Regions from separate parts of the Robertmurraya mangrovi genome, predicted to be linked through region 3. Evidence: a T-box and tRNA genes for the amino acid it is inferred to sense, from the RefSeq annotation. Region 3 holds a T-box; the other regions hold tRNA genes.
What was found. A T-box is a leader RNA that pairs with one kind of tRNA and senses whether it is charged. The one in region 3 lies ahead of proS (proline--tRNA ligase), so its partner is inferred to be a tRNA-Pro.

Region 1: it encodes a tRNA-Pro, which carries the amino acid that the T-box ahead of proS (proline--tRNA ligase) is inferred to sense. The anticodon was not compared.
Region 2: it encodes a tRNA-Pro, which carries the amino acid that the T-box ahead of proS (proline--tRNA ligase) is inferred to sense. The anticodon was not compared.

Annotation. Positions count from the first base shown of each region.
Region 1 is NZ_JAXOFX010000001.1:18-6,072, forward strand. Features, by position in the region: partial or broken rRNA gene SM124_RS00005 (23S ribosomal RNA) at 1-159, shown strand, start outside; rRNA gene rrf (5S ribosomal RNA) at 268-384, shown strand; tRNA gene SM124_RS00015 (tRNA-Glu) at 468-542, shown strand; tRNA gene SM124_RS00020 (tRNA-Val) at 587-662, shown strand; tRNA gene SM124_RS00025 (tRNA-Thr) at 706-781, shown strand; tRNA gene SM124_RS00030 (tRNA-Lys) at 791-866, shown strand; tRNA gene SM124_RS00035 (tRNA-Leu) at 973-1,057, shown strand; tRNA gene SM124_RS00040 (tRNA-Gly) at 1,100-1,174, shown strand; tRNA gene SM124_RS00045 (tRNA-Leu) at 1,182-1,267, shown strand; tRNA gene SM124_RS00050 (tRNA-Arg) at 1,322-1,398, shown strand; tRNA gene SM124_RS00055 (tRNA-Pro) at 1,428-1,504, shown strand; tRNA gene SM124_RS00060 (tRNA-Ala) at 1,515-1,587, shown strand; tRNA gene SM124_RS00065 (tRNA-Met) at 1,642-1,718, shown strand; tRNA gene SM124_RS00070 (tRNA-Ser) at 1,735-1,827, shown strand; tRNA gene SM124_RS00075 (tRNA-Met) at 2,012-2,085, shown strand; tRNA gene SM124_RS00080 (tRNA-Asp) at 2,096-2,171, shown strand; tRNA gene SM124_RS00085 (tRNA-Phe) at 2,366-2,438, shown strand; tRNA gene SM124_RS00090 (tRNA-Tyr) at 2,450-2,533, shown strand; tRNA gene SM124_RS00095 (tRNA-Trp) at 2,545-2,618, shown strand; tRNA gene SM124_RS00100 (tRNA-His) at 2,631-2,706, shown strand; tRNA gene SM124_RS00105 (tRNA-Gln) at 2,730-2,801, shown strand; tRNA gene SM124_RS00110 (tRNA-Cys) at 2,808-2,881, shown strand; tRNA gene SM124_RS00115 (tRNA-Gly) at 2,891-2,964, shown strand; tRNA gene SM124_RS00120 (tRNA-Ile) at 2,968-3,041, shown strand; tRNA gene SM124_RS00125 (tRNA-Asn) at 3,075-3,149, shown strand; gene SM124_RS00130 (response regulator) at 3,674-4,069, shown strand; gene SM124_RS00135 (cyclic di-GMP-binding domain-containing protein, MshE-related) at 4,062-4,991, shown strand; gene SM124_RS00140 (YceI family protein) at 5,090-5,620, opposite strand; gene SM124_RS00145 (hypothetical protein) at 5,876-6,004, opposite strand.
Region 2 is NZ_JAXOFX010000009.1:98,244-105,534, reverse strand. Features, by position in the region: gene SM124_RS14450 (cupin domain-containing protein) at 1-335, shown strand, start outside; partial or broken gene SM124_RS14445 (peroxiredoxin-like family protein) at 577-1,008, shown strand; gene SM124_RS14440 (PaaI family thioesterase) at 1,078-1,557, opposite strand; tRNA gene SM124_RS14435 (tRNA-Val) at 1,870-1,945, shown strand; tRNA gene SM124_RS14430 (tRNA-Lys) at 2,049-2,124, shown strand; tRNA gene SM124_RS14425 (tRNA-Leu) at 2,265-2,349, shown strand; tRNA gene SM124_RS14420 (tRNA-Gly) at 2,386-2,460, shown strand; tRNA gene SM124_RS14415 (tRNA-Leu) at 2,470-2,558, shown strand; tRNA gene SM124_RS14410 (tRNA-Arg) at 2,591-2,667, shown strand; tRNA gene SM124_RS14405 (tRNA-Pro) at 2,696-2,772, shown strand; tRNA gene SM124_RS14400 (tRNA-Met) at 2,883-2,959, shown strand; tRNA gene SM124_RS14395 (tRNA-Ser) at 2,971-3,063, shown strand; tRNA gene SM124_RS14390 (tRNA-Phe) at 3,548-3,623, shown strand; tRNA gene SM124_RS14385 (tRNA-His) at 3,633-3,708, shown strand; tRNA gene SM124_RS14380 (tRNA-Gln) at 3,724-3,798, shown strand; tRNA gene SM124_RS14375 (tRNA-Gly) at 3,810-3,883, shown strand; tRNA gene SM124_RS14370 (tRNA-Ile) at 3,888-3,964, shown strand; tRNA gene SM124_RS14365 (tRNA-Asn) at 4,165-4,239, shown strand; gene SM124_RS14360 (ATP-binding protein) at 4,366-5,646, shown strand; gene SM124_RS14355 (hypothetical protein) at 5,685-6,680, opposite strand; gene SM124_RS14350 (enoyl-CoA hydratase/isomerase family protein) at 6,986-7,291, shown strand, end outside.
Region 3 is NZ_JAXOFX010000003.1:345,230-352,520, forward strand. Features, by position in the region: gene SM124_RS07340 (CBO0543 family protein) at 1-10, shown strand, start outside; gene SM124_RS07345 (CBO0543 family protein) at 7-480, shown strand; gene SM124_RS07350 (CPBP family intramembrane glutamic endopeptidase) at 552-1,316, shown strand; gene SM124_RS07355 (MFS transporter) at 1,347-2,567, shown strand; T-box leader at 2,634-2,846, shown strand; gene proS (proline--tRNA ligase) at 2,916-4,346, shown strand; gene SM124_RS07365 (alanyl-tRNA editing protein) at 4,411-5,604, shown strand; gene SM124_RS07370 (nitric oxide synthase oxygenase) at 5,751-6,830, shown strand; gene SM124_RS07375 (hypothetical protein) at 6,876-7,064, opposite strand.

The sequences.
Region 1 (6,055 bases), on a different contig from region 3:
AGTGCTGAAAGCATCTAAGCATGAAGCCCCCCTCAAGATGAGATTTCCCATAGCGCAAGCTAGTAAGATCCCTGAAAGATGATCAGGTAGATAGGTCAGAGGTGGAAGCATGGTGACATGTGGAGCTGACTGATACTAATCGATCGAGGACTTAACCACATTATTGGTGATTACTCGAATTCTTCTTCTTCAATCATTATCTAGTTTTGAAGGCATAACTATGATTTTTCACGATAGTGAAAAGATCAATCCTTCTAAATTACATAGTCTGGTGGCGATAGCGAGAAGGTCACACCCGTTCCCATACCGAACACGGAAGTTAAGCTTCTCAGCGCCGATGGTAGTTAGGGGCTGTCCCCTTGTGAGAGTAGGACGTCGCCAGGCGAACATTTTCTTTTAAAAAAGTGTTGACTGTAATTAAAGAAAATGCTATCCTAATATAGTTCCTCTTAGAGGTAATTAATCTAGGCCCATTGGTCAAGCGGTTAAGACACCGCCCTTTCACGGCGGTAACACGGGTTCGAATCCCGTATGGGTCACCAATTTTTTTTACGGAACGTAGTGGAGTAAAAGCAACTTTTTTTATGGAGGATTAGCTCAGCTGGGAGAGCACCTGCCTTACAAGCAGGGGGTCGGCGGTTCGATCCCGTCATCCTCCACCATTTTTTTCACGTTACGTAGTGAAGCAAAAAAAAAATATATCGTGCCGGTGTAGCTCAGTTGGTAGAGCAACTGACTTGTAATCAGTAGGTCGTGGGTTCGACTCCTATCGCCGGCACCATAATAGTATGAGCCATTAGCTCAGTCGGTAGAGCATCTGACTTTTAATCAGAGGGTCGGAGGTTCGAGTCCTCCATGGCTCACCAAACTTTTTTGCGATGGCAAAAGAAGTTTCCTTAATTTTTGCGTAAGCAAAAGAGATTTCCTTATTATGTTTTTGCGTAAGCAAAAGAAGTTTCCTTAAATTACATTGCGGGTGTGGCGGAATTGGCAGACGCACTAGACTTAGGATCTAGCGCCGCAAGGCGTGGGGGTTCGACTCCCTTCACCCGCACCATATTTTTCTTTCTAGTAAACACTTTACCAAAAATAATGTAACGCGGAAGTAGTTCAGTGGTAGAACACCACCTTGCCAAGGTGGGGGTCGCGGGTTCGAATCCCGTCTTCCGCTCCAAAAATATGCCGGGGTGGCGGAACTGGCAGACGCACAGGACTTAAAATCCTGCGGTAGGTGACTACCGTACCGGTTCGATTCCGGTCCTCGGCATTTAACTTTTTTGCAGAAGCAAAAGTAGTTAGTATATACACTAGTACTTAATTTGCGCCCGTAGCTCAATTGGATAGAGCGTCTGACTACGGATCAGAAGGTTATGGGTTCGACTCCTTTCGGGCGCGCCACTATATTTAAGTAGTTAACAACTAGATATCGGGGAGTAGCTCAGCTTGGTAGAGCACTTGGTTTGGGACCAAGGGGTCGCAGGTTCGAATCCTGTCTTCCCGACCATCAATTTTATGGGGCCTTAGCTCAGCTGGGAGAGCGCCTGCCTTGCACGCAGGAGGTCAGCGGTTCGATCCCGCTAGGCTCCACTTAGATTTTTTCACGGAACGTAGTGGAGTGAAAAGAATCTACCATAATAATTTGGCGGTGTAGCTCAGCTGGCTAGAGCGTACGGTTCATACCCGTGAGGTCGTGGGTTCGACTCCCTCCGCCGCTACCATAATTTAAACTTTATTGGAGGTATACCCAAGTCCGGCTGAAGGGATCGGTCTTGAAAACCGACAGGCGGGTCAAACCGCGCGGGGGTTCGAATCCCTCTACCTCCTCCATTTTTAAAAAGAATATCTATAATACTATTATCGCGGGGTGGAGCACGGTCGAATATGCTTATTCGATTACTCTACAGCGCACCGATTGAGCCACTTCTTGAGATGCTTTCTGAAATCGAGGCGGTTTATCGGAATAGAAAATGCTTAACAAAGAGCATCTGCAATCTAAAACAAATACTATTATCGCGGGGTGGAGCAGTCTGGTAGCTCGTCGGGCTCATAACCCGAAGGTCGCAGGTTCAAATCCTGTCCCCGCAATAATCCATCTGGTCCCGTGGTGTAGCGGTTAACATGCCTGCCTGTCACGCAGGAGATCGCGGGTTCGATTCCCGTCGGGACCGCCATACTATATAATACTCGTTTAATTTGAGAAATTAATATGAAATATACGGCTCAGTAGCTCAGTTGGTAGAGCACGATGAATATACTTCTTGAAAAAACATCCAGCGTACCGATTTGAATTACATCTTTGTCTTTCCATCCTCGTAAATCGGGACGAAGGACGAAGCAAAACATATTGAATAGTATTTCAAAAAACGGCTCAGTAGCTCAGTTGGTAGAGCAAAGGACTGAAAATCCTTGTGTCGGCGGTTCGATTCCGTCCTGAGCCACCTTTTATTTTGGAGGGGTAGCGAAGTGGCTAAACGCGGCGGACTGTAAATCCGCTCCTTAGGGTTCGGCGGTTCGAATCCGTCCCCCTCCACCATTTTCTTATTTAGGGGTATAGTTTAAAGGTAGAACGAAGGTCTCCAAAACCTTTGGTGTGGGTTCGATTCCTACTACCCCTGCCAGAGTGAATTATGGCGGTTGTGGCGAAGTGGTTAACGCATCGGATTGTGGTTCCGACATTCGTGGGTTCGATTCCCATCAGTCGCCCCATAAAAGTTTTACTGAATAATCTTTGGGCTATAGCCAAGCGGTAAGGCATCGCACTTTGACTGCGACATGCGTTGGTTCGAATCCAGCTAGCCCAGTTATATGGCGGCATAGCCAAGTGGTAAGGCATAGGTCTGCAACACCTCTATCCCCGGTTCAAATCCGGGTGCCGCCTCCAAAAAATAATGCGGGTGTAGTTTAATGGTAAAACCTCAGCCTTCCAAGCTGATGTCGTGAGTTCGATTCTCATCACCCGCTCCATATGGGCCTATAGCTCAGCTGGTTAGAGCGCACGCCTGATAAGCGTGAGGTCGATGGTTCGAGTCCATTTAGGCCCATCATATACAATTAGTGAGATTAATACTAACTATTCCGCAGTAGCTCAGTGGTAGAGCATTCGGCTGTTAACCGAACGGTCGTAGGTTCGAGTCCTACCTGCGGAGCCATACATAAATTCTAAAGCTAGGTTCTATACCTAGCTTTTTTTGTGCTTTTTCTAACCTCTACTTTAAAGGAATTCAAACTTAACAAGTTATCTAGGATAAAATCTGCATCAATCAGTAACTAACTGTTGCGATACTCCTGAATTGATTGAATATATCTTCCAGAGCCTGTACAAGTCGAGCATTCTTTCTTATAGAAGAAGTATTTTTTTAAATATCCACTCCCATTACATTTATAACAAATTCCAACTAACCTCATGTTTATTCTCCTTATATATACTAATAAAAATATTTCCTTAAACTAGTTTAGATATTCATATTTATTTGCTAAGCGAGAACGTATAGATTCCGCTTAGTTATTCTAAATATGTGACTCATTTTAGAAAGTTAACTTTTAAACTTGAAATATGCCCATGTTCAATAATTAGTCATAAAGTAATAGTTTTTTTGAATTATTGAAGGAGATATGAACAGGTACGTAGAACTAGATTTGTGATGGAGAGAAATTGCTTAGGGAGATGACAGAGATGGAAAACAATTTGAGAGTATTAATATGTGACGACTCCGCATTAATTCGAAAAAAACTAAGAAGTACATTAGAAAAATGTAAGTGTAGTGATATTATTGAGGCAGAGAACGGTACGGTTGCTGTTGAAATGGCTATAAAACATTCACCTGATTTAATCTTCATGGATATTGTAATGCCTGATAAGGACGGAATTGAAGCATTAGAAGAAATTAAAGCTTCAAACCAAGAAATTAAGGTGGTAATGGCATCTTCTGCAGGTACTAAGGAACATCTAAAAAAGGCATTAGAGAAGGGTGCCTATGATTTTATACAAAAGCCAATTACATTAGAGGCAGTTACTAACTTAATTGAAAGAATACTGCTTGAAGAAAAGGAGGGAAGTTTAAATGTTTAGTCAATACTTCGGCCATTATCTATTGAACCGTGGGTATATAACTAGTGAACAGCTAAAAGATGCACTTGAATTACAAAAATCTGTTCATGTTAAGTTGGGTGTACTTGCTGTAGATGAAGGTTATATGACTCCATTACAAGTAGAAGAAACTCATCTTAAACAAACACAGATGGATAAAAGATTTGGTGAAATAGCAATCGAATTAGGTTTCTTGACGAATGACCAGTTAGAGGGTATGCTTACTGCTCAAAAACAAAATCATTTATTATTAGCTCAAGCTTTAGTGGATCGAGAGTATATGACTATTGAACAATTCTCACTAGCTTTAAACGAATATAAGAATGAAAATAGCCTTTCTGATGATAAATTTGAAGCAATCAAAAATGGGGATATTGAAGTTCTAGTAGAAAATTTAGTTCATATTGAGACAACTTCCTTAAAAGAACTTTATAGAGATTATTTATCCTTATTTATGAAAAATTTAATCAGGTTTATTGATGACCAGGTTTACCTTGAGGCTTACAATTCAGAGCAAGAAGTTAACAAGGAATGCTTTGTTCATCAAGAGATTACTGGTCAAACTCCATTGTTTACAGCAATATCTTCTAATACAGAGATTTTCCTAAAAATTGCTTCCATTTATGCAGAAGAAGAATTGACTGAAGTAAATGAATTAGCTGCAGCATCAGTAAGTGAATTTTTAAACTTACATAACGGTATTTTCTTAGTTAATATGTCTAATAAAGATATCGAGCTAAATATGAAACCGCAGAACTTTAGCCAAAATACTTTTGTAGATGGAATACAGCAAGGAAATATATTTACCGTTCATTTGTCAAAAGGGTCGTTCAACATCATTCTTTCTGAAAATCCAGAACTTATTCAAATTAGTTCTACAGAAGAAGCCGAGGTAGTTAAATAATCGTTTTTTTAACTAAAAGAGTCAGCCCAACAAAAGGGCTGACTCTTTTACTAAATGTATCTATAGAATTTACTAGTAGTAATAATCTAATAATCCCTTTATGCTTTTAATGCTTGAATTTGTAGGTCAATTTTTACTTTATCTCCAACTAGTACTCCACCAGTTTCTAAAGCAGAGTTCCATGTAAGTCCATAATCGCTTCTATTAAGCTTTCCAGCTACACTAAAACCTACTTTTTCATTTCCCCATGGGTCTTTGCCTGAACCTTCATAAGTAACAGAGAATGTTTCTTGCTTAGTTACACCGTGAAGAGTTAGTTCACCAGTCACATTATACTCATCATCATCTGTTTTTACAATTTCAGTTGATTTGAATGTCATGGTAGGGTGATTCTCTACATCAAAGAAGTCTGCTGAACGAAGGTGGTTGTCACGGTCTTCGTTACGTGTATCGATGCTTGCAATATCAATATTAAACTGAATAGATGCAGATGTTAGATCAGAAGGATCAGCCTCAACTTGAGCATCAAAGTTTTTAAATGTACCTTTTACGTTAGCAATCATCATATGTTTGATTGAAAAATCAACACTGCTATGTGCGTTATCTACTGTCCAATTAGTTTTACTCATTAGTTTCATCCACCTTTTTATAATTTATCTTTAATTCGAGATAATTGATTTCAAGATAAATTATAAAATGAAACTAACTTTTCGTCAAGTATGTTTTTAAAGGTTCTTTCGTGCCGGTAGTAGGACTATCTAAACATTAATGTGGAATCACTTGTCGGAGTAGGAAGGTATTGGGGAGAAGTAGAAAGTAAAAATAAAAAAGCTAAGACCAGGTGCTTAGCTTTCAAATATATTAATATTTAATTTAGTCTATATTTACCAGTCTTGTGTAGTTTCAAGTAATTTGTCAATTTCAATAATTTTGAGCCTATAACTACAATCGTCCTCAGCTAGTTCACTGGTAGCTTCCAATAATTCATCAATATCTGTTTTCACTAAACGCATACCTGAACCTCCTTAAAAAATCGTCAAGTTTAAATGCTCATACTTTTATAT
Region 2 (7,291 bases), on a different contig from region 3:
GGACAGGAACCCACTTGCAATTAACATTAATGAGTATTAATGTTGGCGAGGACATAGGTTTAGAAATACATCCGAATCTTGATCAATTTTTACGTGTAGAACAAGGGCAGGGCATGGTTTTAATGGGTGATCGAAAAGAACAACTTAATTTCCAACAAAAAGTATCTGATGGTTACGCCATTATCATACCTGCAGGGAAATGGCACAATTTAATTAATACAGGAAAAGAACCACTAAAGCTGTACTCCATTTATGCACCACCACAACATCCATTTGGAACCGTCCACGAAACGAAAGCAATTGCTATGGCTGCTGAAGAGGAACATAACCATTAATAATAGAAGTAAAATGTTAGGATGAGAAAATCTCGTCCTTTTTTTAAATTTAAATAGTCTTGTGAAAATGAATGAAATGATGGATAATTCTCAGAAACAAGATTAGAACCACTAATGAGGTGAAAGTATGGATGTATTTCTCCAAAGACCGTTTCATGAAGAACAATCTTTTAGAGACATTATTAGAGGGAAGAAGAGTTTAGTTGTTTTCCTTAGGCACCCTGGCTGACCGGTTTGTCGTGAAATGCTTACGCAGTTGCGTGAGAGATATAGCGAATTAACATCTACAGGATTTCAAGTTATCGTTATTACTCCTTCTATTGGTTCCTATTTAGAGCAGTTTGAACAAGCTTTTGGCCCATTCCCATTTCCGGTTTATGGCGACGTTAAACGAGAGCTATATAGGAGTATGGGGCATAGGACAATGAAAAAATGGAAGTTACTTTCTAAGGCTTTAAAGGCATTTTTGATGCAAGGGTCTAAAACTTTCTTTCCAGAACATCTAGAACAGAAAAAGCTTGTCCAAAAGGCAATGAAAACCCATGATGTATATATACAAGGGGGAACATGGGTGTTTGATGAAAAAGGAAACACCCTCTGGAATCATATAGATACAGCTCCTGAAGACCATGCATCAATAGATAGGATACTTTCCGTATTAAATAAATTCTAAAAAAGCAGTGAGAGGCCGTTTTCCGGATCTCACTGCTTTATAAAGGGAAAAATAAATCATGCGATAGATTTATTTTAAGAAAGTACTTGGCATTACAACAGCAACAACTTCCCCACGGGCACATAGCGTATCATTGGCATATACCTCAGTATGTATTTTCCATCTCTTTGGATGTATTTCTTCAATCGTACCAATTGCTTTCAGTGGAACATCTTGTGGGGTAGGCTTTAAAAAGTCAACGTTAAGTGAAGCTGTTACAAACCTAGGCAGTTCAGTTCCGTCTCCAATTTCATGTCCATTCTTACGATGTAGAGCAAGTGCGGCAGAACCTGTCCCGTGACAATCTATAATTGAAGCAATCATTCCTCCGTAAATAAATCCTGGTATACCCATATACTTTTTCTCTGGGGTATAAATCGTAACTGTATTTTCCCCTTGCCAACCTGTACGAAGATGATGACCATCTTCATTCAAACGACCACATCCATAACACCAAGCAAAATCATCTGGATAAAAATCTTGAATCGCTTTAACCACTGTTTCCTCCATTACTTCTCCCCCTAATAAAATCATTGAAAATTTAAAATTTTTCGTCTTTATTGTAACATATTCTGTTCAAACGGTAACTAGTGGTTGCTGTTTAAACTTGGTTTATTATGAGATTTTTAATTTAATTTAGTGTAAAAATCCACCAGTATTGATTTATTTAAATTATATTGACTTCTTTGAGCTCTACTAGTAAGATAATAACTCTCGCAGGAAATGAGTTGCGAGACTGAAATTAGTCTTGACACAAACAACTAGATTTGATAGTATTTATAACTGTTGCTGTGAAGTAATTTAGTAATAGAAACTTTTTTTGGAGGATTAGCTCAGCTGGGAGAGCACCTGCCTTACAAGCAGGGGGTCGGCGGTTCGATCCCGTCATCCTCCACCAAAACTTTTTTGCGGAATGTTAGTGGAGCAAAAAGAATTTTCCTTATTTTCTTAATTTCCACGTAACGTAGTGAAGTAAAAAAGTTACTTCTTTAAATTATTGAGAGCCATTAGCTCAGTCGGTAGAGCATCTGACTTTTAATCAGAGGGTCGGAGGTTCGAGTCCTCCATGGCTCACCAAATCTTTTTGCGTAAGCAAAAAAGATTCCCTTATTATATTTTTGCTATAGCAAAAAGAAGTTTCCTTAATTTTTGCGATATCAAAAGAAGTATCCTTATTATTGTTCTTTTCGATAGCAAAAGAAGTATCATATTTTATTGCGGGTGTGGCGGAATTGGCAGACGCACTAGACTTAGGATCTAGCGCCGCAAGGCGTGGGGGTTCGACTCCCTTCACCCGCACCATAATATTTTATCTTATGACTAGAAAATTAATATAATGCGGAAGTAGTTCAGTGGTAGAACACCACCTTGCCAAGGTGGGGGTCGCGGGTTCGAATCCCGTCTTCCGCTCCAAATGAAAGTGCCGGGGTGGCGGAACTGGCAGACGCACAGGACTTAAAATCCTGCGGTAGGTGACTACCGTACCGGTTCGATTCCGGTCCTCGGCACCAAGTTTTTTCAATAATGATAAATAAAAAGTATTGCGCCCGTAGCTCAATTGGATAGAGCGTCTGACTACGGATCAGAAGGTTATGGGTTCGACTCCTTTCGGGCGCGCCATTATTATCAAGCAGTTACAACTAGATATCGGGGAGTAGCTCAGCTTGGTAGAGCACTTGGTTTGGGACCAAGGGGTCGCAGGTTCGAATCCTGTCTTCCCGACCATTGAATCAACTTAAGGGGACTCAAATCAGCGTAGTGGAGTGAAAAAGGAAGATTCCCTTAATTTTATTCTTAACGTAGTGGTGAAAAGAGAATTTACCTTAATATATCTTGGCGGTGTAGCTCAGCTGGCTAGAGCGTACGGTTCATACCCGTGAGGTCGTGGGTTCGACTCCCTCCGCCGCTACCATATTATTTTTTGGAGGTATACCCAAGTCCGGCTGAAGGGATCGGTCTTGAAAACCGACAGGCGGGTCAAACCGCGCGGGGGTTCGAATCCCTCTACCTCCTCCATTTATTTATGAAAATTGAATAGTATTTTAATATACGGCTCAGTAGCTCAGTTGGTAGAGCACGTTGAATAAGCTGCTTGAAGATGCATCCAGCGTACCGATTTGAATGACTTCAATGTTTTTTCATCCTCGTAAATCGGGACGAAGGACGGAGCTAAAATATGGTTGAATAGTGATTAAATATACGGCTCAGTAGCTCAGTTGGTAGAGCACGATGAATAAGCTGCTTGAAGATGCATCCAGCGTACCGATTTAAATGACTTCATTGTTTTTTTCATCCTCGTAAATCGGGACGAAGGACGAAGTAAAAATAGGTTGAATAGCGTTTTTGAATACGGCTCAGTAGCTCAGTTGGTAGAGCACGATGAATAAGCTGCTTGAAGATGCATCCAGCGTACCGATTTGAATGACTTCAATGTTTTTTCATCCTCGTAAATCGGGACGAAGGACGGAGCTAAAATATGTTGAATAGTGATTAAATATACGGCTCAGTAGCTCAGTTGGTAGAGCAAAGGACTGAAAATCCTTGTGTCGGCGGTTCGATTCCGTCCTGAGCCACCATGTATTACGGCGATTGTGGCGAAGTGGTTAACGCATCGGATTGTGGTTCCGACATTCGTGGGTTCGATTCCCATCAGTCGCCCCATATTTCTTTTTTTATTGGGCTATAGCCAAGCGGTAAGGCATCGCACTTTGACTGCGACATGCGTTGGTTCGAATCCAGCTAGCCCAGCCATTTATTTATTTGCGGGTGTAGTTTAATGGTAAAACCTCAGCCTTCCAAGCTGATGTCGTGAGTTCGATTCTCATCACCCGCTCCAATTGGGGCCTATAGCTCAGCTGGTTAGAGCGCACGCCTGATAAGCGTGAGGTCGATGGTTCGAGTCCATTTAGGCCCACCATTAATTAGTTGTATAATTACTAATTAATTGATTATACTATTTTTGTATTAATTATTCCCCAGTAGCTCAGTGGTAGAGCAACGAGCATTACTTCACTGAATTAACTACGAGTTGTACCCATCGAGCTTCTTCTTGTAGTACATTCTGAGATGGGGACATTCGGCATAGCTTGATTAACTTTAGGGAATTATATTAACTATTCCGCAGTAGCTCAGTGGTAGAGCATTCGGCTGTTAACCGAACGGTCGTAGGTTCGAGTCCTACCTGCGGAGCCATACATATTAAATCAAGACACTAACTGAAAATAGTTAGTGTCTTTTTTGCGAATGGTTGAATCTAAAGTTGTTTGTTTCTTCAATATTTTGTAGTATTTAAGTAAAGAAATGTGAAAGGAATCATCTATGCTTACAACTCAACACTTGCTCTTTAACTTCTCTATGTTGATTGGGATTTTGTTTGTCTATCACTTGTGGTCCGATCGTTTTGGAAGGAAAACCTCTAAAATTATATGGTTTCACGTTTTATTTGGAGCACTTGTTGTATGTTTTATTTTTAGTTTACCAGTGAATCATGAATTCAGGTTTGATTTACGCGTAATACCTGTAATAGTTTCAGGGTTGTATTTTAATATGGGATGGATTTTCGTTGGTCTGACGATGTTATTACGAGCTGCATTTGGCATTGATGGTGGGTTTTACGTTACTGCTGTAGTCTATTTTCTTTTAGGACTAGCTATGCATGTTTTGCATCCTTGGTTTATCCAACAGCATTCGTCTAGAAAAATAATGGTTGCTATTATGTTAACATTAAGTACTCATGTTGGTTCTCTAGCAGGTATTTATCTGTACGATCCAGTTAGTGAAATGAGCGTATGGCTACCATTTTTATTGGTACCACTTATGGGTATAAGTATTTTTGTATATATGTTAGAGTACATCACTCATACCGACCAGTTAAGAGAACAAGTTATCCAAGCGAGAAAAATGGATGCGATGGAACATTTAGGTGCGGCTATATCACATGAAATTAGAAACCCTTTAACCTCTGCCAAAGGATTTTTACAACTAGTCCAAGAAAAAAAGGAGCTATCCGAGGAAACGAGGGGGTATCTCAAAATAGCTTCAGAAGAATTAAATCAGGCTGAAAAAGTCATTCAGGATTATTTAACATTTGCGAAGCCTTCTTTGGAAGAAGTAGTGGAGCTAGATGTTTATGCAGAACTGCGGTATGTCATAAATACCGTACTTCCATTGGCGAATCGCCATTCGGTGAATATTAAAAAAGACTTTTTTCCTGTTCCAGCCATCCAGGGGGATCGTGCAAAATTTCGGCAGTGCTTGTTTAATGTGATTAAGAATAGTATCGAAGCAATGCCAAGTGGAGGTACGCTCTTACTGACAACGATGTCCACTGAAAAAAGTACCTTAATTATTGTACAGGACAATGGAATGGGAATGACAAAGGAGCAGATTGCACGTATTGGAGAACCTTATTACTCGACAAAAGAAGGAAATGGAACTGGTTTAGGTCTTATGGTTGTTAGGAGCATTTTAAAAGCAATGAAAGGTCAGTTGGAGATTTCAAGTGAAGTAGGAATTGGAACGAAGATGACTCTTTTATTTCCATCCTGTCAACAACGAAAGAAGAGTGTAGTACATGATGAAATTACAAGGGAAGGGTAGCTTATGGAGTGCGAAAAAGAGCTAACCTTTTTCTTGTATTAGGACGGTTTCCAAGTTTCCAGTAATTCAGTTAGTTCTTCTATATCTTGAGTGTGAAAGATGATATCATTGTCGTCAAAAACACAATATACGGGTATAGTGTCAAAAGGCATCTCTGGATAATATCTCTGTAGTTCTAATGGATAAGAGGTTCCTTCTAAATGAGCTAAAATAGGATTCTGACCTATTTTTTCAAATACTTTGTCCATCTGTTCTTGGTCGTTAGTTATTATTAATACTGATAGTCGTTCTGGATCTTGAGATAACCAATGTACATAACGAGATCCAAAAGAAGATAGATGCTCTATCATTTCGTTAGAATCATTTGTACGGTAGGCTTCAGATTTTTGGTCAAACAGAAAATAGGCAGGTAGTTTAGTAAGATTTAGCTCTGGATATTGTTGCTGAAGGTTTTCTAAGTCCCCACTAATGGTTTCAATTCCTGTTAGATGGTAAGCAATATGAGGGGGCAGGTAGATCTCATCACCCATCATGACTAGTGTATATTTTTCAGGAATGGAATTTAACCATTGTTGATAGGACCATTTTTTCTCCATTTGTATGGGAATAATATAAGAAGCTTTTCTTTTCTTATCCCATTCTGCTTCCACAATAAAAGTCATATTTCCCGGATATGTAGGTAGTTTCATCGTTTTTTCTTCTGTTTCAGTAGGTAAATAAGAACGCTGGAAGGCTCCTTCCTCTAGGACCCTTATCTTATAGGAAGTTGGATGTTTCTCTTCTGGGAACGTTACAACCAAGTCTTCAAAAGGCTCTACAAGAGTCCTTTTTGGCTGTGTGGTGTCTATTTTCGCTTGATATTTGTTCCCGTTTTCCCATGTATACGATTCGTACAGGGTAGGAATGGTTTGACTCCCAACTATTACATTTGGTAGGGGAGGTTTTTCCTCGCGTTTAAGTTTTTGTTGATCCATAAGCACCATAATAACCAAGAGTACGGCTCCTGCAATGGCCCATATATATTTCTTTTTCATATAATCACCTCATAAAGAATAGACCATTTTCTAAAGGTTTTGTTGCCCCTCAACAGGCATTATTCTATTTGTTAAAAGAGAAAAAATTTCTTTAACTATTAACAATAATTATTGTGAAAACAGCTTAATATTTAAACCTAATTCTCTCTAATTTTACCATGCTAAATAGAAATAATAGAAGAATTATTGTTGAAAAATGTATGTTTCTAAATGATAGAGTCAATATCATTACTTTTTAAAAGGGTTATTGAGAAATGTCTCGAATGTAAATATAGTGATGTTTTTTATGCTAGGAGGAATGGTTGATGGAAAATAAGTTTGTGTCTTTATCGATAGAAAATCATGTGGGGATTGTTACTTTAAATCGCCCTGAAGTAGGCAATGCATTGAATTTAGAAATGGCTCAGGATTTGTTGGATGTAGCCATCTATTGTTCGGAGAGTCAGGAGATTCGAGCGGTGGTGATTACTGGAGCGGGAAATAAATTCTCAGTTGGTGGGGATTTAAAGAGTTTTGCAAACGAAGGCAATGAGATTGGTTCACACCTTAAACGAGTTACGACCTACTTGCATCAGGCAATTTCCTATTTTGCTAGAATGAATAAACCGTTT
Region 3 (7,291 bases):
ATCAATATGAGTATAGAATGGATCATTCTATATATAGTTTGGTTAGTAACCTTAGGGTCATTATTCTTTGTCCCTAAAGATAGGAGAAAGGAAGCCAGTATTTCCTTTTTGTTTTTACAGTTTTTAGGGTGGTTCTTAGGATTACTTGTTGTTGAGTTAAAGTGGATTGAATATCCTATACGAGAACTAGCCCATGTGAATCGTTCTAGTTTTACCTTTGAGTTTTTAGTTTTCCCCGCAATAAGTATGTTTTTTAACCTCTACTATCCATCTAACAGAAGACTACTGACGAAAATATATTATATATCCCTATTTACAACGGGAATCATCATACCGGAAATTATATTTGAAAAGTATACAGATTTAATTAAATATATCCATTGGGAATGGTACTACAGTTGGATTAGTGTATTTTTCACCCTATGGATTGTAAGAGGTTTTTTTAGTTGGTTTTATAAAGAAAGTATCAGCACCCAATAAGAGATGATGAAAAAAGGAGAATGAGCTGCTTTTAGAGAAGTAATATATAAAACATATATCAGGAGTTACTAATGAAAAAGTTTCTTTTAGCCTTCCTTATTTTAAGTTTATATTTTAATTTAGTTCCACAGTTGTTTCCCATGAATGATATCCTACGATTCATCCACTTAGTTAGTTTTTTTCCGATTGCACTTATAGTAAGTAAAAAACTTTTTAAATCTGGCCTAGAATTGTATGGGGTAAAGTTTTTTAAGGGGTGGTATGGGTTAATACTAGTAGGATTTGCTACGGGCTTTATTAGTTGGGCCATTTTATACATTTTGAGTTTTGTTTTTAATAAATATGAATATATCAGTATGAAATCTTTTACAGAAAGCGGCCTTATTTTAATAGTAGTATTAGTTGGGTTTGGTTTAGGTTCATTAATAAATGACATGATTGTAAGGGGCCTAGTGTTTAATTCTTTAAAAGGGAAACTACCCATATATTTAATTTTCATATTGTCGATTTTGATTTACTCCTTTGATGACATTTGGTTTGCTGGGTTTAGCGTTCAAAATACAATATTTTCTATCGCTTTAGGACTGAGCCTAACATATGCCATTTATAAAACTAATTCCATCTGGATGACAACGGGCATTCACTGGGGGTTGAATGTATGTTACGGAGTTTTATTTAGCGTAAGTAACAAAGTTGGAGATGGAATCATTTTGTTTGAGGTAAATAAGAGGGCTCCTATTCTATTAGATTGGATGTCTACTATCATTTCTATAATGATGTTTATTTTTATCTATAGTTATTGGCGTCTGTCAGGAGGGGAAAACTCAAAAAATTAATCGGGCAGTATAATGTAGGAGAATGAAAATATGCAAACTTGGAAAAACCCATTATTACTTATATCCGGCATTGGAGTTTCGAATCTTGGAAACTGGATTTATTTTGTTGCTATTAACCTATTAATTCTGGATTTAACAGGATCACCCGCAGCTGTTGCGGGCCTGTTTATCATAAGGCCATTAGCTGTCCTCGTAACCAATACTTGGTCAGGAAGTCTAATTGACCGAATGAATAATAGACATTTAATGATTATAACCGATGTTGTTAGAGGAATACTCATTGGGTGTATCCCATTTATTAATTCTTTATGGGGAATATATGTATTAATGTTTATCGTAAACATCGCTGGTTCCTTATTTGGACCAAGCTCAACTACCTATATGACCAAGCTAGTTCCTCCAGAAAAAAGGAAGCGTTTTAATTCCATTTTTAGTTTTACATCATCTGGGGCATTTTTAGTGGGACCAAGTATCTCTGGTCTACTCATTATGTATACAAGTATTGATGTTTGTATTTTTATTAACGCGATTTCATTTATAGTTTGTGCACTCATTATTTACTACTTACCTAATGTTGATAATCAAACGGAAGGCAAAAGAGAGCGAATCACTCTAGCTCATGTTTCTCAAGATTGGAAATCCGTCCTTCATTTTAGTAAAACAGCCGGCTATTTTAGTTTTATTTATTTACTATTTCAAATAGCTACATTAATTGGTTTTGCGTTAGACTCTCAAGAAGCAACGTTTATTAAAGGAGTTATAGGCTTAACCGAAAGAGATTATGGTTTACTTTTGAGTATTGCTGGAGGTGCCTATTTAGCAGGGTCTTCTGCAGCAACGCTTGTAGCAAATAAGATTTCGTTAAGAATGTTTATAGGATTAGGTATGATTCTCACAGCAGGGGGCTATTTCGTCTTTTATTCATCGTCCACACTGTTTTTAGCGGCTGTTGGATTTATCATATTTGGAGTGTTTTCTGCATTTGCGAATACTGGTTATATGACATTTTTCCAAAATAATGTTCCAATCAATATGATGGGGCGTTTTAGTTCCACTACGAATCTCATACAAGCTATTATCCAGATTGTTTTCACCCTCATGCTAGGTTTTCTAGCAGAAATACTGAGCCTTCAGTTTATATGCTTAGTCTTTAGTGGAATTTCTATCGTCATCTCAATCGTTTTGTGTATTTTTGTTTATCGACCTGCAAAAATTCATTACTATGAACTGAGTGAGGTTTCTAAAGCATAAAGAGTGGACAATGTAAAATTCAATTTGACAATATATTCATCTATATATATAATTTTGAAAAAAATATACGAAACGTTGATAAGGATTAGTAAAATGTAAGATCTTTTACAGAGAGGAAATCACTTGCTGGGAGATTTCTAAAGATACCATTTGAACCTGCCTTTGAGTTCTCTATCGAAACAAGTGAAGATAGAGCGGAATAAATCCGTTAGAGTGAAAGAGTGTATAAAGCCTCGCTTTATAAATTAGGGTGGTACCGCCAAATTATTGGTCCCTATTTATGAAGTGGGGCTTTTTTATTTTTCTAGCTGAAGGAATAAAATAATGAGAATAATGAGGTGAAGCCAGATGGCTAAGGATTTTGTTAAAGAGATTACGAACATGGACGAGGATTTTGCACGATGGTACACAGATGTTGTTACGAAAGCAGACTTAATTGACTACTCAAGTGTAAGAGGATCTATGATTATTCGACCTTATGGTTATTCTCTATGGGAGAACATAAAAAATGAATTAGATTTTCGGATTAAGGAAACAAGTCATGAAAATGTTTATATGCCTTTATTTATTCCTGAAAGTTTATTACAAAAAGAAAAGGATCATATTGAGGGGTTTGCACCAGAAGTAGCTTGGGTGACTCATGGAGGTTCTGAAGAGTTAGTAGAACGTTTGTGTGTACGTCCTACTTCGGAAGTACTATTCTGTGAGCATTATAAAAATATTATTCATTCTTATAGAGACCTACCGAAGCTCTATAACCAATGGAGTAACGTAGTAAGATGGGAAAAGACAACAAGGCCATTCCTTCGTACTTTAGAATTTTTATGGCAGGAAGGGCATACTTGTCACGCAACGGATGAGGAAGCCCATGAAGAGACAACGAAAATGCTAGAGGTATACGCAGATGTACTTGAAAATGTATTAGCGATACCAGTATTAAAGGGACAAAAAACGGAAAAAGAAAAATTTGCTGGTGCTAAGTTTACTTATACGGTGGAAAGTTTGATGCATGATGGAAAGGCTTTACAATCAGCAACTTCCCATCATCTAGGAGACGGCTTTGCTAAAGCATTTGGGATTCAATTTAGTGACCAAACGGGAGAATTACAATATGTGCACCAAACTTCTTGGGGATTCACTACTCGAGTTATCGGGGCCATGATCATGGTTCACGGTGATAATCGAGGATTAATTATTCCTCCTAGAGTGGCACCAACTCAAGTGATGATTGTTCCAATTGCTCAGCATAAAGAGGGAGTACTTGATTTTGCCTATCATTTGAAAGCGACTCTCTCTAAAATTGCCAGAGTAGGAATAGATGCTAGTGATAAAAAACCTGGTTGGAAATTTAATGAACACGAAATGAAAGGGATTCCGCTACGTTTAGAAGTGGGACCAAAAGATATTGAGAACAAACAGGTTGTTCTAGTAAGAAGAGATACGGGTGAAAAAACGTTTGTTCCAATGGCAGAACTAGAAACAAAACTTCCACAAATGTTAGAAGATATACAGCAAAATCTGTATGAGAGAGCAAGAGAGCTACGTGAACAGAAGACAACAGTAGCAACCAATATGGATGAATTTAAAGGAAATCTTGAAAGCAACCCAGGGTTTATCAAAGCAATGTGGTGTGGCGATAAAGATTGTGAAGATCAAATCAAAGGGCAAACAAGTGCCACTTCACGATGTATCCCATTTGAACAAGAGAAAGTTTCTAGTAACTGTGTATGTTGCGGTAAAGAAGCCGAAAAATTAGTTTACTGGGCTAAAGCGTATTAGAAAACGGGATCAGTCCCCCTTTAATGTAATAAAGGGGGACTGACCCCAATTAAGGAGATTATCGATGAAAAAATTATATTACGAAGATTCTTATATCCAATCATTTTCAACAAAATTATTAAAACAGCAAGAAGATGAGAATGGCCATACATATGTTGTTTTAGGGGAAACAGCATTTTATCCAACTGGTGGAGGACAGCCTTTTGATACAGGTCAAATAGATGGAGTTGACGTGATAAACGTAGAAGAAGTTGACAATGAGATAAGACATTACATAAATAGACCATTAGAGGGTAAAGCTGAAGTGTCTGGTGTAATCAATTGGGAGAGAAGATTTGATCACATGCAGCAGCATGCAGGACAACATATTCTCTCTGCTGCTTTCGCGGAGCTTTTTGACATGGAAACAATCGGCTTCCATTTAGGAAATGAAACACTAACCATTGATTTGAATGTAGAAGAATTAACAGAAGAAGTAGTTCGTGAAGCTGAGAAACTAGCAAATCAAATAATATTAGAGAACCGACCGATTGAAACGAAATGGATTACTTTAGAGGAAGTTACACAATATCCTTTAAGAAAGAAACCAACCGTTACAGAAGATATAAGGCTAGTGATCATACCTGAATTTGATTACAACGGTTGTGGAGGAACTCATCCAAGCTCAACAGGCCAAGTTTCATCTATAAAAATTCTTGATTGGGAGAGACAGAAGAAAAAAGTTCGCCTTGGGTTTATTTGCGGTAATCGAGTGTTAAAGCATTTTTATCAGAAACACCAAGTCTTATCCAAACTAACCCAACAATTAAATGCACCTGAACAAGACATGGAACTAGCCGTTGGAAGACTTTTAGATAAAAATAAGGAACTTGAAAAGCTATTAGAAGAATCAACTGACCGATTACTTCATTTAGAGACGGACCTATTACTAAATCAGTCCTCAATCATTAATCAACATCAAATTGTTGGCCAAGTTTATGAAGGAAGAACCATCCAACAACTCCAAAAACAAGCAAGAATACTGGTATCAAAAAAGGAAGAGTTAAATGTGTTCTTAATTTCCGAAAACGAAAATCAAATCCAGATTGTGTGTAGCAGAGGTAAAGAGGCAGCTGTTAATATGAAAGCCCTTGTTGCAAATATTCTTCCATTGATTAACGGAAAAGGTGGAGGAAACGAAACCCAAGCCCAAGGTGGAGGAGAGAAGATATTAAGCGGGGAAGAAATTGTTCAACGTATAGTTAACTCGTTGAATTAGAGTTAGATATATAAAATGGGACATAACCATGCATGTTTATAAGCATTGAAATCTAGCAAGGCATACGGAGGTTTGACAAGTTCGTTCATTCTGAAATAAGATGGGGATAATTTTGTTAGTTTTTATGTAGATAGGGGGCTCAGCAGTTGAAAGATCAATTGCTTGCTGAAGCAGAACAATTTATAACTACTTGTTATAAAGAGTTGCACAAGAACGATGATGAAATAAATCTTAGAATACTTCAAATAAAAGAAAAGATTACTGAATTTGGGTACTATGAACATACCTTTGAGGAATTAGAACATGGTGCTAAAATGGCCTGGAGAAACAGCAACCGTTGTATTGGAAGACTGTTTTGGGACAGTTTGACCGTTCGAGATAAGAGAAATCTAAATACAGAATCGGACATATTTGAGGCATTAGAAGACCATATTCAATTCGCTACAAACAATGGACAAATTAGACCTACTATTACTATTTTTAAACAAGAATCAGATCAAAATAGAATTAGAATTTGGAACCATCAGTTGATTCGTTATGCTGGATATGAAACAGAATATGGTGTTATAGGTGACCCAGCATCTATTGCTCTAACGAAAAAGTGTGAGGAACTAGGTTGGCAAGGAGAAGGGACTCCATTTGATGTTTTACCACTAGTGATTCAAATAAATGAGTCTTCACCAAAACCATTTCCTTTGTCTAAGACACATGTTTTAGAGGTTTCTATTCATCACCCTGAGCTTAGCTGGTTCGAGGAATTACAAGTAAAATGGTATGCGGTTCCTCTTATTTCTGATATGTGTCTAGAAATCGGCGGGATTCGCTATACGGCAGCCCCGTTTAATGGATGGTATATGGGCACAGAAATTGGGGCAAGGAATTTAGCCGATGACTACCGCTACAATATGTTGCCAAAAATCGCAGAACAACTAAATCTTGATATGAATAGGAACTCTTCACTCTGGAAAGACCGAGCATTAGTAGAGCTGAATATTGCAGTCTTACATTCCTATAAGAATGCAGGGGTAAGCATTGTCGACCATCATACCGCTGCACATCAATTTAAATTGTTTGAACAAAAGGAGCAAGCGGCTAACCGAAATCTAACCGGAGATTGGGATTGGTTGATTCCCCCTGTATCACCTGCAACTACGCACATCTTTCATCGAGGTTACAAAGATGAAATCATAAAGCCAAATTACTTTTACCAAGAAAAACTATATTAACTGAGATGTTACTCTACAAAACAAAACGCTAATGTCTAGAAGGCATTAGCGTTTTGTTTTGATATTTCTCCTTAAAATAAAATACATAAATATCGTTCCCCCAAAGAGGAGGACAACTAATAGAATAAATGCTCCTACACCGATTTCATCCATAATTCTAAACAAATATAATGTTAGAAATAGATCAGTAATAAGGCCTAATATAAAAATAATTCTAATGGTTAGAGTGTCCATTATTGAACCTCCTTTGTTCAGAATGTTACATATAGTTAAGCTTTAGTATATCCATTTATATATGATAATTACTATAAATAGAATTGGAACGACCAAGTATAGAATTCGACTTAATAACTAGGACTTTTTTACTGTTATATAGTAAAAATAAAAAAATTACCTTTATTTTCAGTTTTCTCTATAAAAACTGGTATAATGTATCTAAATTAATAAGGGCTAAAGGAGTG